DNA from 2 places in the Ectobacillus soli genome. Region 1 is predicted to be linked to the other one. Evidence: riboswitches for the same ligand, from Rfam matches in the RefSeq annotation. Region 1 holds a riboswitch; the other holds the start of a gene.
The links. Region 1 has a riboswitch for cobalamin ahead of ACAN53_RS06055 (DUF4430 domain-containing protein). Riboswitches for the same ligand answer to the same signal wherever they lie in the genome.
Positions count from the first base shown of each region.

Region 2: it holds a riboswitch for cobalamin, as region 1 does, so the genes downstream of both, ACAN53_RS10915 ((2Fe-2S) ferredoxin domain-containing protein) here and ACAN53_RS06055 (DUF4430 domain-containing protein) in region 1, are expected to answer to the same signal.

Region 1 is NZ_JBGJZM010000001.1:1,148,291-1,156,983, forward strand. Features, by position in the region: gene ACAN53_RS06015 (ArsB/NhaD family transporter) at 1-55, opposite strand, end outside; gene ACAN53_RS06020 (YojF family protein) at 262-609, shown strand; gene bshB2 (bacillithiol biosynthesis deacetylase BshB2) at 622-1,281, shown strand; gene ACAN53_RS06030 (glycosyltransferase family 2 protein) at 1,599-2,051, shown strand; gene ACAN53_RS06035 (hypothetical protein) at 2,956-3,531, shown strand; gene ACAN53_RS06040 (EAL domain-containing protein) at 3,681-5,906, shown strand; partial or broken gene ACAN53_RS06045 (putative beta-lysine N-acetyltransferase) at 5,991-6,095, shown strand; gene ybaK (Cys-tRNA(Pro) deacylase) at 6,131-6,616, opposite strand; cobalamin riboswitch at 6,779-6,964, shown strand; gene ACAN53_RS06055 (DUF4430 domain-containing protein) at 7,101-8,693, shown strand, end outside.
Region 2 is NZ_JBGJZM010000001.1:2,144,487-2,153,179, forward strand. Features, by position in the region: gene cbiE (precorrin-6y C5,15-methyltransferase (decarboxylating) subunit CbiE) at 1-310, opposite strand, end outside; gene ACAN53_RS10885 (cobalt-precorrin-5B (C(1))-methyltransferase) at 310-1,392, opposite strand; gene ACAN53_RS10890 (precorrin-8X methylmutase) at 1,395-2,042, opposite strand; gene cobK (precorrin-6A reductase) at 2,070-2,843, opposite strand; gene ACAN53_RS10900 (sirohydrochlorin chelatase) at 2,840-3,751, opposite strand; gene cobJ (precorrin-3B C(17)-methyltransferase) at 3,777-5,348, opposite strand; gene ACAN53_RS10910 (HoxN/HupN/NixA family nickel/cobalt transporter) at 5,351-6,043, opposite strand; gene ACAN53_RS10915 ((2Fe-2S) ferredoxin domain-containing protein) at 6,054-6,425, opposite strand; cobalamin riboswitch at 6,540-6,728, opposite strand; cobalamin riboswitch at 6,874-7,048, opposite strand; gene bluB (5,6-dimethylbenzimidazole synthase) at 7,131-7,772, opposite strand; gene ACAN53_RS10925 (uracil-DNA glycosylase family protein) at 7,920-8,603, opposite strand.

The DNA of each region.
Region 1 (8,693 bases):
TTGCAATGGCAGTGTAATATTGTATATTGCTAATATGGCTGTTTGCCTGCTCCATTGAATGCACCGTCCTCTATTATATAAACATCAAAATCATACAATACATTTCATTGTAGCAAATTCTAGTTTATAAGAAAACGCTAATGAAATTTCAATTACCGTATTAGTAGTACGAATATATTGCCTAAAGACGTAAAGTATGTAAAGCTAGTATAATGAAAGAAATTGAATTGTCTTGAGTCACGGTGAAGGAGGGTTTGAAAAGTGGAGCGTATTATAGATAAGAACGTGTTGCAAAAAGAGATTGAATCGTTCGCAAATAGAGACGTGTATCTTCATTTAGAGACTACGAACGGAGCATACGCCACTCATGTAAATGAAAAAACGATGACAGTAGGTGTGTTCATTCGAAATACCCGCATTCAGTTTGAAAGAGGATCGATTGCTGGAGAAGATCCGTATCGAGTTGGTTTGAAAATGGAGCAGGGCTGGGTATACGCACAAGGGTTGACTCATTGGGAGAAAGACGAAAAAGGAAGACTTCTTCTCGCTGGTCATAATGAGAAAGGGCAGCTAGCGGTTGCGTTTGAGCTTAGTAAAACACCGTTTTAAGGAGGTAGAATAATGGAACGACATATATTTGTTTCACTCCCCCATCCAGATGATGAAGCATTTGGTGCAGGGGGCACAATTTCACAGTTTACAAAATCAGGAGTTCCGGTAACCTATGCGTGTGGAACATTAGGACAAATGGGGCGTAATATGGGAGTGGAAGTATTTGCAAACCGAGAAACCATGCCAGAAATTCGCAAGAAGGAATTACAAGAAGCATGCTTACAAATGGGAATTCAAGATCTTCGTATGCTCGGCTTCCATGACAAAATGCTAGAATTTGAGGATGTAGAATTCGTAGCGGATAAAATTGAAGAAGTAATTCGAGAAGTTAAGCCGTCCCTTGTTATTACGTTTTATCCAGGACATGGTGTTCATCCTGACCATGATGCATATGGACGTGCCACGGTAACAGCAGTTGCCCGGCTACCAAAGGAAATGCGTCCTACGATATATGCGATGGCAATTACAAAAAATCGTGTGGAAGCGTTAGGTGAACCCGACATTACTAATGATATACAAGATGTATTTGAGAACAAACTAGCCGCACTTCACGCTCACCGTTCACAGACAGAGGCAATGCTCGAAGAAATTGATAAAAAAATAAAAGAGAAGGATTCAAAAACTCTGAATTGGTTACGATTTGAAAAGTTTTGGATCTATTCTGTATAGAAAAAAGTCGGGGTTGATGTGACCCTATAAAGTCGGACTCGTATTTCCTACTTAGGGGGGACATCAGTTTCGGCTTTTTTGTTCTATCCAATATATTATATATTGTTGAATTGTTCCGTGAACTTCAAGGATGATAACCTCATAACTATTTCTTAGGAATTTCATTCACCAAGCCCTCCCCCTATGATAATAACCTTTTTATTCATGCAAAACCTCCTTATATATTTGAAGAACTCCTACTAAACGAATAAAGGGAAACCATTCCTATTTTTCCCATATGTTAATTCTCTGTACTCCAGGCTGAAAGGATGAAAGAGATGTTCATTATGATTGTCCTGTCCCTTCTAATTGGTATCTTGTTGTTTCACAATATTACAGATTGTACGAGAGCAAAACCTCTTATTCATGTAAAACAAGTATCTATCATTATGTCCACTCGTAATGAAGAAAGGAATATTGAAAGATTGCTGCAGTCGATAAAGCAGCAAATGTATCCGTGTGTGGAACTAATCGTTTGTGATGATCATTCAACAGCTTCTATTGCTTTTTCACTTGGGGCGAAGGTAATACGTCTCCCCACTGTTCCAACAGGTTGGCTTGGGAAAGCTTGGGGCTGCTATAACGGGGCCAAGGAGGCGAGTGGCGATGTGCTCATGTTTGTGGATGCAGACACCATTTTGCAACCGAGCGGACTTCATCGTATGTTGTCCATTATTCAACATAGCAGAAAAACGATGTTGACGGTTCATCCGTATCATGAAATGAAGTAGCCGTATGAGTTTTTCTCATCCTTTTTTCATTTAATGATCTTTGCATTCGCGGATGGATTTTATTGGGTGTACTGTAAGGGGGATTTGGGCAATGTATCTTGATTCGGAAACAGGACTATTTTACGTATGATGGACATGCTGCAAACCCACCAGCTCTTTTTGAAAATAAGCAACTAACGCAGTATATCCAGAATTTGAGTGGTTCGGTTGGTTGTATTTATTAGTATTTTTTTATAATTTCTATTTTTCAAACCTTCATTCATAAAGAAGTTTTGTGGAAATGGCGTTCTATTGAAGTGAAGGGGAACAGGGATCGTTGAGTATGATTATTAGGAATGCACGGTCATGGGGTGGATCCATCTAATTATTTCGTCCTGTTGTATAAGAGTTTCAGATGTATATTTTGATAGGATGAAAACGACTGCAAAAATCTTCGGGATTATAAAAAGAAATAAAAAGCGAAAAAGGGTAGGAGAACGCCGCCACCCTTTTTATTGTGAAAAAAATATGGAATTTACAATAATGAAAAAATGTAAAAAACATATTTTATTTACAAAATAAAACATTTGTTATATAAATATAAGAGTGGAAAGTATTTTTTTAAATATTTTTTAATTATTATTATAAATGTACTGCGAAATAATGAAATAGGGAGATATTAGATAACTAAACGTTTTTGTTCATCACCCGATACTAAGAAGTAGATCTGTTTATTAAAATGAATCCAGGCATACAAAGTTTTTTTAGATTGTGATTATTAAAACGATTCTATGTTTTCTACTCCTTGAATAATAAATAAGTTACACAATCGTAATATATCAGAATATTAGTTTACAAAAAATGAAAAATGTAAATATACATTATTGAGTTTTTGTTAAAAGTATTCTACGATGGAGTGAGAAAAATGGAAATGTCCTTAGCTGTATACTATAAAATACAAGATTTAATTAACAACGCTTTACGTGTTAGAGATGTTACGTTACTTGAAATACAAACACAATTTGTTCTCATGAATACAATACTTGCAATTCCTGTATGGTTTTCTCAAACAGTTCAGTTTGCTAGGGTTACAGGTTTGAAGATGAAGGAAAGTCCGTCTTTCCTGTTCTCAGAAACAAATGTTTACATGGTGAGAAAATTATTAGATACATTAAAAGATGGTAAGAGAGTAAATCATGATTTTTCTCATTTTAAGTTGGATTTTGATTTGTGGTTTTTTGAAATGACATCTAGTGGTTGGATCGATTATGTGTATGACAAGACGCAACTTGTTTCGGCAGATTGTGCAGCTCGAATTCTTCTAGTGAGTAAACCTACTATTTATAATTATCTAAATAAGGGTATGGAGTATGTGGAGGTAAATGGAAATAAGAAAATTCCATTGTACGTTTTACAATTATGGTCAGAATCGGGACTAGCTCTTAAACTACAACTATTGGCTCAGCAAAAAAAAGATAGAATACAATCAATTGAGTATTAGTTGAATAAAATACAGCAGGAAATTACAGATTTATTGTTTTTTTTTTTAACACTCCTGTATTATTCATCACGAAGTCACCTTTGCCTAGTAAACAACAAATACATATCTTTCGTACAGCTATATAATAAGCATATAAGGAGAATTTCGTTATGCTGAACATAGTACAAAAATTGAATGGGGCAAAATTCATAGATTTAATTGAGAACTATTCAAACCAAACCTTATCATCGATTATTATTACAGATCCGAATCAAATGGATAACCCAATTGTATATGTAAATGAGTATTTTACGTTACATACAGGATATAGACTAGAAGAAGTGTTAGGTAAAAATTGCCGTTTTATGAATGGTGCTTTAACCGATAAAGACGATTTAAAAAAAGTTAAGGAAGCTATTCAAAATAAGCAATCAATTCATATAGAACTTATGAATTATAAGAAAACGGGAGAGCACTTCTGGAATAATATTTGTAATAGTCCCATATTTGATGTTGAGGGTAACCTGATCTATTTTATTAGCGTACAGCAAGATGTTTCATCTTATAAACAGTCTGAGCATATGTTTATGGCTTTAAATAAAACATTGCAAACCATTTACGAAGGGAAAAACCTGCAAGCTATTTTGAAAAACTTATGCGAATTAGTAGAGAAAACATTTAACTACGATGCAAAGTGTTCCATATTACTAGTTGATAAAGAGCAAGCCTATTTAAATGTTGGAGCGGCGCCTAGTTTACCTGAAGATTACGTGAAAAAAATAAAAAAGGTAGAAATTGGACCAAATGAGGGATCATGTGGATCGGCTGCTTATAATAAAAAACCGACTTTAGTTGATGATATTCAAACGAATCCATTGTGGGATAAGTACCGGACTTATGCTGAAAAGTATAATCTTCGTGCTTGCTGGTCTTTTCCTATTTTTAATCGGAATAAAAGTGAAGTACTTGGTACGTTTGCCATTTATTTTCATTACACGAGGAAGCCAGAGCCATTTGATTTAGAATTGATTGAAAAGGCGATTCAAGTGGCAACCATAGCGTTAGAGTATATCACTTCTCATAAACGAATTTTTAAATTAGCATATTTTGACACAGTAACAGGCTTTATGAATCAGAATTTATTATTTCAAACCATGGATAGTATGCTGCAATCATCAGAAAGAAAAATGCAGAAAAGTGCTGTTCTTTTCCTTGATTTAGCTCGGTTTAAGCTAATTGTTGATAAATATGGACACGCTGTTGCAGGGGCAGTCATCCAAACATTTGCAAAACGATTGGAACTAGCATTAGCGGATATGATTCCTTTACAAATTGCACGATACGCTGCTGACGAGTTTGTTTTTCTATTTTCTTTTGAAGAAAAATTGCAAGTGGAGCAGATTGCAAAGGCTGTGTTAGAGGTTGCAAAAAAGCCAATTATCCATAATGATGATGAACTATATTTAGCCCCATCAATTGGAATAAGTCTTTTTCCTTCAGATGCATCTAATTCTGATAGTTTAATTCAATATGCAGATATAGCAATGAGAAGAGCAAAGCAGCAGGGAATTCATCTTTATGAATTTTTTGCTGAGCAAATGGAATTAGATAATAATAATGACTTAGGATTATTAAACGATTTACATAAAGCTCTTGAAAATGAAGAATTTATTTTGCACTATCAGCCACAAGTCGATAGTAAATCAAGAAAAATTATTGGAGTGGAATGTTTAGTTCGTTGGAACCACAATAAGTACGGTCTTATTCCTCCCAATAGGTTTATCCCATTGTTAGAGGAAACCGGTCTCATTTTTGCAATGGATGAATATATTTTACGTAAGGCTTGTTTACAAAATAAAAAATGGCAAGATGAAGGTCTTCCGAAAATACCTATGTCGATTAATGTGTCAAGCAAACAGTTTTTACATAAAAATTTTGTGGAGACAGTAGATGAAATTCTACGAGAAACGGAAATTGATCCGCAATATATAATAATTGAAATTACCGAAAACATCGCCTTAAATCATAATGAATATGTGAGCCAAGTAATTCGTAAATTAAAAGAAACGGGCGTCTCCGTTGCTATTGATGACTTTGGAACTGGATATTCCTCTCTTAGTTATTTGCAAGACTATAATGTTGATATTTTAAAAATCGATCGATCGTTTACATGGCGCATAGGTAATAATAGCAATAGTGAAAATATTACAGAAGCGATTATATTTATTGCTAAAAAGCTAGGGCTTGCAATTATTGCGGAAGGAGTAGAAACGGACGAGCAATTAGAATTTTTAAATTTTCATGAATGCTGGAATATTCAAGGCTTTTTATTCGGAAAACCTATGGACGAAGAAAAGTTTTCAAAACAATTGCAGTTACAAAATATTAATTTATAAAATAAAAATTATACAATATGAGAAGCAATGATTTTAGATTGTGAGGAACTTGCATCTTTGTATAAATCAGTCTTTAAAATTTAACAATCTGGCTATCGATATCAAGGAATACTAACAAATAATTCTTATATTTATGATAAATTAGAAGATATGAATGTTTGGGTTAAGGACTTGTCACACTCATGTTAAATACTTGTTTCTGCGTAGTAGAAAAAAGATGCAGGTTATTCTGCATCTTTTTCTGTAATCGCACATAGTGTTGCGTTTGTCACTTTAACTAAATCCTTGCCGCTTATAAATATTTGTAACCCACGCTTACCTGCGCTAATGCTAATAGGATCTATATCTTCTGCTGTTTTATCAATATAAAGAGGATAATTTTTCTTTACACCTAACGGAGATACCCCGCCGCGAATATAGCCAGTAAGTGCTTGAATTTCTTTTACGTGAACCATTTCAACTTTTTTATTCCCACTTGCTGCAGCCAAGGATTTTAATCTTATTTCTGTATGAGAAGGGATACAAGCCATAACAATACCTGTTTTATCCCCGCGTACAACAAGCGTTTTAAACACTTGCTCAAGTGGAAGACCCACTTGCTCCGCTGCATGCTGTGCATTTAAATGTTCTTCGTCCCAATCGTACTCATGAAGACTATAGGGGATATGATTTCGATCTAGAATTCGACTAGCAATCGTTTTATTAGCCAATTGATTCAACTCCTTTCTTATATTAGTATACAAAAAAATTATAGAGTAGAAATAGAGGAATGAAAGTTTATTTCATTTACTATGATTTAAATGATTCTTTCAAAATATTACAATTATTATCGACAAAGAAGGGGATTTGTAGTAAGCTTATTTAGAATTTTAAAAGTTACTAATACTATTGGTACATAATGCAACTACATTATGTTTAAAAGGGAAGTCGGTGAAAATCCGACACGGTCCCGCCACTGTAAGTGCAGAGATTACGTGCAAGATGCCACTGGTTATCGGGAAGGCGCACGTTGTTGATGACGCACAAGTCAGGAGACCTGCCGGTAGAAAGAACACAACACCAAGATCCTACGAGGAATAGGAAGTTTTGTGTAGACGGATTTTATCATGAAAGTTGATGAACGGATACGCGCGCCCCTCTCTCGTAGAGGGGCGCTTTTTGCGTAGATTTAGGGTAGGGGGGAGATTAAGAAAGATGATTAAAAAGAAGTTTTCATTGTTTGTTATGGCAGTATTATTGGTAGTCCTTTCGTTCGCTAATGGAGGTACATTAGCCTATGCAGCTGGCAATCAAGCAACGCTTATTGTAGTAGGAGATTCACAGAAAAAGGTCATTCTATGTCCGAAGGTAGTGAATCTAGATGCTAATGAAACTGCTTATGATATGTTGAAGAAAGAATTGGGAGATAAAGTTGCTTCTTCTTCATTTGCTGGTAAGCCATATGTCACAGGTATTGACGGACTAAAAGAGTATGATGATGGTCCGCAAAGCGGATGGATGTATGAAATTAATGGCAAGTCTGCCGATGTTGGCGCATCCGATTACATAGTGAAAAATAATGATGTTATCGCTTACCGCTACACGCTTAACTGGGGAACGGATTTACTAGCACAGACTGTAAATGATAGCATAAAAGGATATGGCGCGTGCACAACATCACCGACATCACCGACATCACCAACATCAACACAAACGCCTGTACAAGCAACACAAAGTCCCACTCAAACATCGACTGTAGCGGTTGATGCTGCATTGAAAAAGGCAATTGATTTTACGTTAACCAATGGAATTCAGTCAGATTGGCAAGCTATTGCACTTACTCGTGCAACGGATACGGTTTCAAGTGATGTAAAAAACAATTATTTACAAAAATTAGCGGATCGTGTGCAGAATAGTGGCCGTTTACAAGGAACCTATTTAGCTAGTACGATACTAGCTGTAAATGCAGTAGGTGGAGATGCTACAAATATAGCAGGTCAAAACTTAATTTCAAAGCTGTACAATGATTCCAAAGTAAATGATATTTATGCATATACTTATGCGTTGCTTGCACTAGATAGCAAGGATTATAGTATTCCAAGCGATGCAACATGGAACCGTGAAAAGTTAATCGCTGCTATTCTGAAGACACAAACGTCTCCAGGTAAATGGACGGAAGATCAAGATCCAGATACAAATGCAATGGTATTAATGGCGCTAGCTGTTCATCAGGATAATTCAGATGTAGCAGCAGCCGTAAAACATACTGTAGATTATTTAAAGGGAATCCAATTACCTGATGGTGGGTTTGTATCCTATGGTAATGAAAATTCAAATAGCGCAGCAGTAGTTGTAACTGCACTATCCATGATGGGAATAGATCCAACTGGAAAAGACTTTACGAAAAATAGCTCTGCTGTTCAAAACCTATTATCGTTTCAACTTGATAATGGCGGATTTAAATGGATTGCTGGTGATGATTTCAATAATGGTATGGCGTTTGATCAAGCCTTCTATGCACTTGTACAATATAAGTACTTTGTGGATGGAAAAGGATCCATTTTTCATTGGACGAATACGCAGACAACTGATAGTAAGCAAGACAATCCATCGGTGACCCCTGTACCTGTTTCTGAGCAACCTAAAACAGACTTACAGGTTAAGCAAGAACAAAAGCAAGAGCAAGTACAGCAACAAGACCAAGTAAACAATACATCAACAGAGCAACAAACAAATCCATCTCAGGCGAAAGAACAAAAAAAACAACTACCTGATACCGGATTAATTGGAACAGATTTTTGGACGTCC
Region 2 (8,693 bases), 1.0 Mb from region 1:
TTGCAAAGGTAAGTTGGACGGAACTTACATACGGATAGATTTCAATTTCTATTTTGCTAGATAAATAGCTACCAATCCCATAAAATAGGGGATCACCTGATGCTAGAATGACAACGCTTCTCGTCTCTGTTTGAAGACGTTCTACTAATTTTGCAAGTCCGCCTTCAATCACAACCTTTTCTCCCGTATAATCTGGGAAAAAGGCAAGCTGCCGGTTTCCTCCTACTAGCACTTCACTTTCATAAATCCACTTCTCATACTTAGGAAGCAAGCTTTGCTTCCCATCATCACCAATTCCAATTATTTTCATCAATGGCGCACTGCCTTTCCTAAGCATTCTCCCTTTAACGTATATAAAGTCGTATCCACTTCCATACCACCATCCACTTCCTGAAGAGCAGACAGGCAACAATGCTCACTTAGCTTCGTGAAATATTCCACGTAGCCATGCTGCATCATCCAATCTCCAACCTGTGATGCTGTATTGGCAGCTTTAATTTCTTCGAGTAGCGGCTGCCCAGCCCCCACTTTGCAAGCAATCTGTGCTAAAAATTCAAAATCAACCGCTGCACTTTTTGAGTGGACCATCATAATCCCTTGGGCTACCTTGGAGAATTTCCCCATCATTCCAACCATCGAAACGCGCTTTGCCCCTTGCCGTTTGCACTGCTTTAACGTAAACCCAACAAAATCACCCATTTCAATAAACGCTTCCTCAGGCAAATAAGGAAATTGCTTCATCGCATACGCTTCACTGCGTCCGCCTGTCGTGATGACAACGTGGTCACAGTGGCTAGCTCGTGCTACCCGAATTGCCTGCACAATACTTGCTTTAAAAGCAGATGTAGAAAACGGGACGACAATCCCGCGCGTTCCTAAAATCGAGATTCCACCGATGATACCGAGCCGGCCATTTAACGTTTTTTTCGCAATTTCTTCCCCGCCTGGTACAGAAATCACAATGGTAATGCCTCGCTCTATACCATAATCCTGCAGAACATCACGTGCGGCCTCTAGAATCATGCGGCGCGGCACGGGATTAATCGCCGCTTCCCCGACAGCAACCGGCAATCCTTCCTTCGTGACGCGTCCTACTCCGGTGCCTCCATCTAACACGATATCTGGCTGATCTGACCAAGTCACAGTAGAAATAATGCTCGCCCCGTGCGTTGCATCGGGATCATCTCCACCATCCTTTATTACAACTGCCAATGCAGTTTGCTCGGTTCGTTCACAGCTTTCAATAACAAACGTGGCAAATCGTTTGATTGGCAAATAAATCGTCGCTTCAGTTTGCGTTTGTCCGGTAATAAGAGCAGTAAGTGCTGCTTTCGTTGCGGCTGTCGCACACGATCCGGTTGTATAGCCTTCGCGAAGCTTTTTCTCACTCATTTTTATTCCTTATCCGCTAGTAAAGAAAGAGCATTTAACGCTGCCACCGTTATCGTACTTCCGCCCTTTCTCCCTACATTCGTAATAAACGGAATATCTAGCTTTGCTAATTCTTCTTTGGATTCAGCTGCAGATACAAAACCAACAGGAAGTCCAATTATAAGATCAGGTTTTGCTTCTCCTTCTTTAATGAGACGGATGAGCTCCAGCAAGGCAGTAGGTGCATTGCCAATCGCATAAATACCACCTTCTGCTTCTTTAATCGCTTTTCGCATCGAAATGATGGCACGCGTCGTATTCAATCGCTTTGCTTCTTCTCTTACATCCGGATCCGAAATATATACTTTGATTTCCCCACCAAACTTTTCAATTCGTGTTTTGTTCGCTCCCACTTGAACCATTTGTACATCTGCTATCACTTTTTTCCCGCTTCGGATTGCACGAATACCAGCTTGGATTGCATCGGGATGAAATAGCAAGCTCCTTCCTAGATCAAAATCAGCTGATGCATGAATAACACGTTGCACGATAGGATATTGTTCCTCGGTAAAAGAATGTGGTCCTAGCTCTTCCGTAATCATAGCAAAGCTTCTTCCCTCAATTTGCTCGGGCTGAACCGTAACAGGTTTAAATTCAGTACGAAAATCCATATGCTCCATCTCCTTATTTAATGGTTTCTATTTTTTTAACAGCAAAGCTTCCTCTAACGCTTGTAATACCTCAGAAAAATGAGAATACACACAACCATATTCCATTTTTGGCCGTTCAATGAGAATGATGTCGATACCGAGTTCTTTTGCCGCCTCTACTTTCTCATCAACAGAGCCAACTTTTCCACTTTCCTTTGTAATCATCGTGGTGACGCCATATTGATTATAAAGAGCCTTATCCAGCTCCTTTGTAAATGGTCCTTGAATGGCCACAATATTTTTTTGCGGCAATCTAAGCTGTTCGCATTTTTCCATATTGTCTGTGCGTGGCAGCATACGGGCAATCAGGCGAACATCCGGAAGTGCTACTAATTTTTCCGTAAAGATTTGCAGGGTTTTGCTGCCAGTCGTTAACATGACAACCCCTTTTTTCTTTGCCGCTTCTATGGCCGCCTCTTCATAGCTGCTTACGACCGTCATTTTTTCATACGCAAATTTCTGAGATTCACGCTCATAGCGGATGTACGGAACTTGCGCCTGCTCAGCTGCATGGATAGCATTTTTGGATGCCTCTTCCGCAAAAGGATGGCTGGCATCCACGACAACTTGTACACCTTTTTCCCGAATGAAATCGGCCATTTCTTTATCTGTCATTCTTCCTGTCCTTACATCGATTCCCACCTGCTTCATTTCCGATGCAGCATTCTCTGTAACAACTGTGGTAAGGATCAAATAACCGGCTTTCTGGATTTCTAACGCCAATGCACGGGCATCACTTGTGCCAGCCAGCATGAAAATCATATCAATCCGCCTGCCTTTTTCTCCTCATGACTGTGATGATGATCATGGTTGTGATCGTGATCATGGTCGTGATCGTGATCATGGTCGTGGTGATGATGTTCAATATGTTCCATCGCATCCAAACGATATTGACAAATGTCACAATTCATACGCACTTCACCTTGCAGTGCTTCCCTAGCACGTTCTTGTAAAATAGTAAGTAAGTTTGGATGAAAACCAAAATAGCCTGCCAGCTCAAACGTAATGTCAGGGTGCAGCCCTTGAAACTTTGTAATCATCTCTTCCAAACGTTTTATTAAAATGCCTGTGAATAAAAAGTAAGGAAGAATAATCACTTTCTTTGCCCCAAGCTTGATGCACCGCTCAACTCCTTCTTCTACAAGCGGATCCGTCACACCCATGAAAGCTGGTTCGACAAATTTATAATTTGTTTTCTCCCAAAGTAATCTTGAAATCTTATATAAATCACTGTTTGCGTCGGGATCACTCCCACCACGTCCCAAAAGTAGAATAGCAGTGTCTGCCATTGGTTCATCTGGATTCTCACCAATTTCTACTAATCTCGTTTTCAAAATCCCGAAGATTTCTTCATGGACTCCTATTGGTTTACCATATGTAAAAGATACATGGGAATACTTTTGTTTTGCATCATCAATGGCTGCTGGAATATGAATTTTCGAATGCCCAGCAGGTAAAAGCATAATTGGAATCACAATTACTTCCTTTGCACCCTTTTCAACGCAGTTATCAATTCCTTGACTAACTGTCGGTCTTTCAAATTCTAAAAAGCATGCTTCTATTAAAAGTGACGGATCCCATCCTGACTTCATATTTTCTATAAACTGCAGAACTTGGCTGTTTCCTTCTGGATCTTTACTCCCATGCCCTACAAACAAAATAGCTTTCACACATCTTCCCCCTTATTTTTCCTACTTACTCTCCGCAAGCCGGTTCTTCTATTTTCAAATTCGGCGTCATATCCTGAAACTCGAAGCCCTGTACATTCTTAACGCGTTTAAAGAATTTGTAAAAGCGTTCGTTCGGATAACCTTTCTCCTTATATTCCTGTACGATTGCTTCTACAATACCGACAATTTTGTCAGGTGCAATTCCTTCTGCAACAATCTGGCCTGAATGTGCATTTCGTCCGGTTGTTTTTGCACCTAAAAACAAATCAAAGGCTCCTCTTCGAAAAACGATTCCGATATCTTCCTTCACAGCACCATAACACGCCATGGCACAGCCATTGAAGCCAATTTTCAGCTCTTTCGGTAGCTGTATTCCTCCTAGCTTTGTTTGAATTTCTTCAGCATAGGGAATGCTATCCTTTTTGTCTCCATCGCAAAAGTCGCATGCCTTAACTGTTAGCACCTCCCCTATCGGTGACAGTAAAAAGCCTGCTTCCTGTAAAGTAGTTGTAATTGAATTCGGATTATCGGTTGGAATCACAAGCTTGATCGCATGATCCGGTGTATATTCCATCGTGCCTTCGTCCGATACTAGCTCGGCAAGTGTCATCATCTGCTGTGCTGTAAATTTCTTATTAGCAACACCTGGACTTACAGCGAGCTCTAATAAGGATGTAATTGGTTGCTGGATAAATGACTTTTCATTATCGATTTCCCCCGAAACAGCTTGCAGCGCCTCTTCTGCTAATTCATGTGGAGACATCTTAACTTGATTCAATGACCAAGGCTCTGCTTCCTTTTGCAGACGCTTATGCGGCGCAAGCTTTTGCTCGGTTTGATCTAGCGTATACTTTCGTTGGTAGCCGCGCGGGGTAATCATGAGATTATCATAGACAAACGTCGATGAATTTCCGACAATCACCGTTGTAAGCATCCCAATTTCATGTTCTAGCATGTTTGCAAGGTTTGTAATAACAACATCTTGCCGGTCACGATACGCACTTTTCACAAGGCCGACCGGCGTATTTGGCGAGCGATACTTTAGTAAGATCCGCTGTGCCTCTTCAATTTGTCTCGTTCTTCTCCCGCTTTTCGGATTATAAAAGGCAATGACAAAGTCAGCCTGCGCCGCCGCATCAATTCTCTTTTCAATCAAAGTCCAAGGCGTTAAATGATCGCTTAAGCTAATCGTGCATGCATCATGCATAATCGGTGCTCCGAGCAATGAAGCACAGGAATTAATCGCCGAAATACCTGGAATAATTTCAACCTCAACGCCGGTTTCCTTTCGCCATCCAGCCCCTAGAAGAACTTCATAAACAAGACCCGCCATCCCGTACACACCGGCATCACCGCTTGAAATAACAGCAACATTCTTGCCCTGCTCAGCTTGTCTTACCGCTTCTTGCGCCCGGCTTACTTCTTCTGTCATACCAGTGCTCACAATCGTCTGTCCTACTAATAATCCTTCTATCAAATCGACATATGTTTTATAACCAATAACGATGTCACATTCCCCAATTGCTTCCTTTGCCCGTTTCGTAATATGCTCGCTACTTCCTGGGCCAAACCCAATAACTGCTACTTTTCCTTTCACGCTCATGCGCCGCCTTTCCAATAGGCTAGAAGCATGGAAACTCCCAGACCTATGCTATATATGCCCGTAACAGAACCTAAAATGAAGTAAAGTCGTTGTCTTGCTATCGTCTTCATAAAACCCCATGAAAAACATAAGGCAATCGTAATTGTGGAAATCAACAATCCAACAACAAATAAAATGAGTTGCAGCATCGCAGACGAGATATGATGCACGCCGACCGCATTTGTTAAGATGACGATTTGAGTCGGACTTTCTACCCCAATGCCATGAATGATGCCAATTATAAAGGCGCCAATCATCCCAAACTGTGTTGTAGATACTCTGTTTTCCCTTTTATTTCGTGCAAATAATTCATATACAATTCTGAACCTGCTTTTATAAACATAATCTTGTCTTTGCCAAACCATCGTAATCAACATATACGTTCCTAGTACAAGCAAGGAAAGGCTAACCAATAGCTCTAATGCTTCCCTTGAAGCTTTCGACAATTCTACCCCTAAAAATAAGGATAGGAGACCAATGAGAAAGACGATGAATCCATGACCAAAGGCATACATGACACCAAGTGACACTTGCTTGCGTTTCTGTCCTGCACTTCCAACCATATCGGCAATGGCTGCCACATGATCACCATCCATACCATGCTTCATTCCAAGTAAAATTGTTAAGCAAGTAAACGCAATCCATTCCAAACGAAACACCTCAATTATTTGATTTCAATATGCCAGCTTCACTTTTTGAACCTACTAGAGGGATAAAGCCATCCTCCTCATAATGATAGAGAACTGCTTCATCTAGTACATTGCCAGAGGCAAGTTGCTGCACAATCTGTCTTCCAATTATTTCGTCTACTTCCTTGTACCAAGTTCCTTGCGGGTAGGCGATGACAATAGGAGCATCCTTGCATCTTCCATTGCACCTTGTTCTTGTTGTATGTATAAGAGCATCAGCCCCAATTTTCGTAATCTCACCACGAATCGCCTGCGTTACCTCCTCTCCTCCTTTTCTCATACAGCTACTTCCGTTACAAACCAATACGTGATGCTTCGTTCCTGTTAGGTTCCAAGTCGTCATAGCAACTCTCCTTTCTACACTAAAAAAAGCACCCCTATCAACGGATAGGGGTGCGAATAAATACGATTGCTACAGCATTTTAGTCAGCACTTCCACCCATACTCCCGTAAGTTTAAGTAAGCCAAAAACAAGGCAGGTCTCCTGACTTAGGTTCATCATTTCATTGCGTCTTCCCAAGCATCGCTCAGTGACATGTACAACAAAACTCCCCTTTACAGTGGCGGGTACCGTGATGGATTTTCACCATCTTCCCTTTTAAACGCAGCTTGTAAATCACCGCGTACCTCATTTCTATCATTCTATTCAATTGTAAATTTACTATTTTCTCTTCCAAAACAAATAAGCCACTCAACTATTCATGAGTGACTGAAACGAAAGCTCGGAAAGGTAAGCGCATACAAACCTTTATCAATGCTGTCGCTTCACCTTCTCAATCCCCGAAGAATTTGAAACTTATAGAACTAAGACAGGTCTCCTGACTCGTGCATCTTCCTACTTTAGGTCCTTCCCGTATTCATTACAGTGGTTCACCTATTTCGTCCACACATACAGTTGCGGGTACAGTTCCGTTTTTTCACGGATTCCCTATTAAGCCTTTGTGGCATCTTATTTTATCGCTGAAACTATTCACTTTTAAAACAATTCTTGTTTGTAGTCATGATACCGCAAATTGTTTGACTTTTCAACATTTTTTTACAATTGCTGTTAATTCCCCCATGTTTCATGAAAAATTAAATCGGCAAGACTGCGGCGCTTTTCCCAATTAGCCGTCTCTAAAATAGGTTGCTTCGGATAATCCTCAGTATACCCAATGGAAAGCAAGGCAACCGGATCAATATGAGGCGGAATATGCAAAATATCGCGCACATCATTTTTCTTATAAAAGCTAACCCATCCCATCGCCAATCCTTCTGCACATGAAGCTAGCCACATATTTTCAATGGCGCATGCTGTCGATAATATATCCGTCTCTGGAATCGAATTTCTCCCAAGAACATGAGAACCACCTCGCGTCGGATCGCATGTCACACAAATCGTGAGCGGAGCTTGTTTGATTCCTTCTATTTTCAATTCCAAGAACTTGGCTGAACGTTCATCTTCGTAATGAATCGAAAGCGCTTTCCTTTCCTTCTCCGCTGCCCATGCTAATTTCTCTTTCACGGGCGAAGACGTAACCATAATAAAATTCCATGGCTGCATAAACCCTACCGAAGGAGCATGATGCGCCGCTTGCAAAATCCGCTCGACTGCATCTTCTGGTATCGGATTTGGGAGAAAACTACGTACATCTCTCCTTCTATAAATCACATTGTATACCGCATCTTTTTCAACTGAATCTCCAATCATTAAACCATCCCCTCTTTTCTAGTATAACATCTCACCTATATTAGATTACATATTTCCCTAATGCAATCCTTTATCTTGTATGAGGTTTTTTTCTTTTGAAATCAAAACAGCCTGAGCCCCGTGAAATCAGACTCAGGCTACTCTATACTATTGTATTCTTCCTTGTTCTATAAACTGCGTAATAACATTGATATATTTTTCCCGCCCTTGTTCTATATTTTGTGGCATAGAGCACCAATATGGGTGAGGGATACGCTCTGCAATTTTGATATCCTGAGGGAGACGCCCATCCTCTTTCATTTCGTAAAGTGTTTCCTCTACTTTCCTACTAACTGGTATAATGTAGCTTGGCATGAGCAAATTCATTTCTTTAATAAATCCTTTGGTAAACAATTTTGCTACCCATCCAGCTAAATCATAGTAATGAAAAGCACTCCGATGCCGTTGGAAACCAAACCAGGATAGATTTGTCATATATACATGCTGAAAGAATGCTGTTGGACCGAAATGTTGGATGATACTGTAGATAAATTGTGAGCTGACTTCAGATGTAGTACGAGGGACGTTTCCTAGTAACACCGATAGCGACTTAAAATCTAGAAATGGTACACCTGTTTTACTAGCGCGGTTGTTAGGATTCATGCCGACTAACGCAATTCGTTTTTCAGCTTGAGGCTTATAATACAAGGCGTAAAATTGTTTTGCTAATTCCTTAAATTCTTCACAATCCGCAATAATAGAAATGTTCCTCTCTTCTAATGTTTTCATAATCCTTCGATTTTTCCTTGCATCTCTCAAAAAATTAAAATGTTCTTCAATAATCTGATCCATTCTTCATCTCCCCTTTTCTCTGTATTCAACTTCAAAGGTATTATAATATAAACATATAGAGGTAAAAGAGAAATACACCAAATCTAAAAC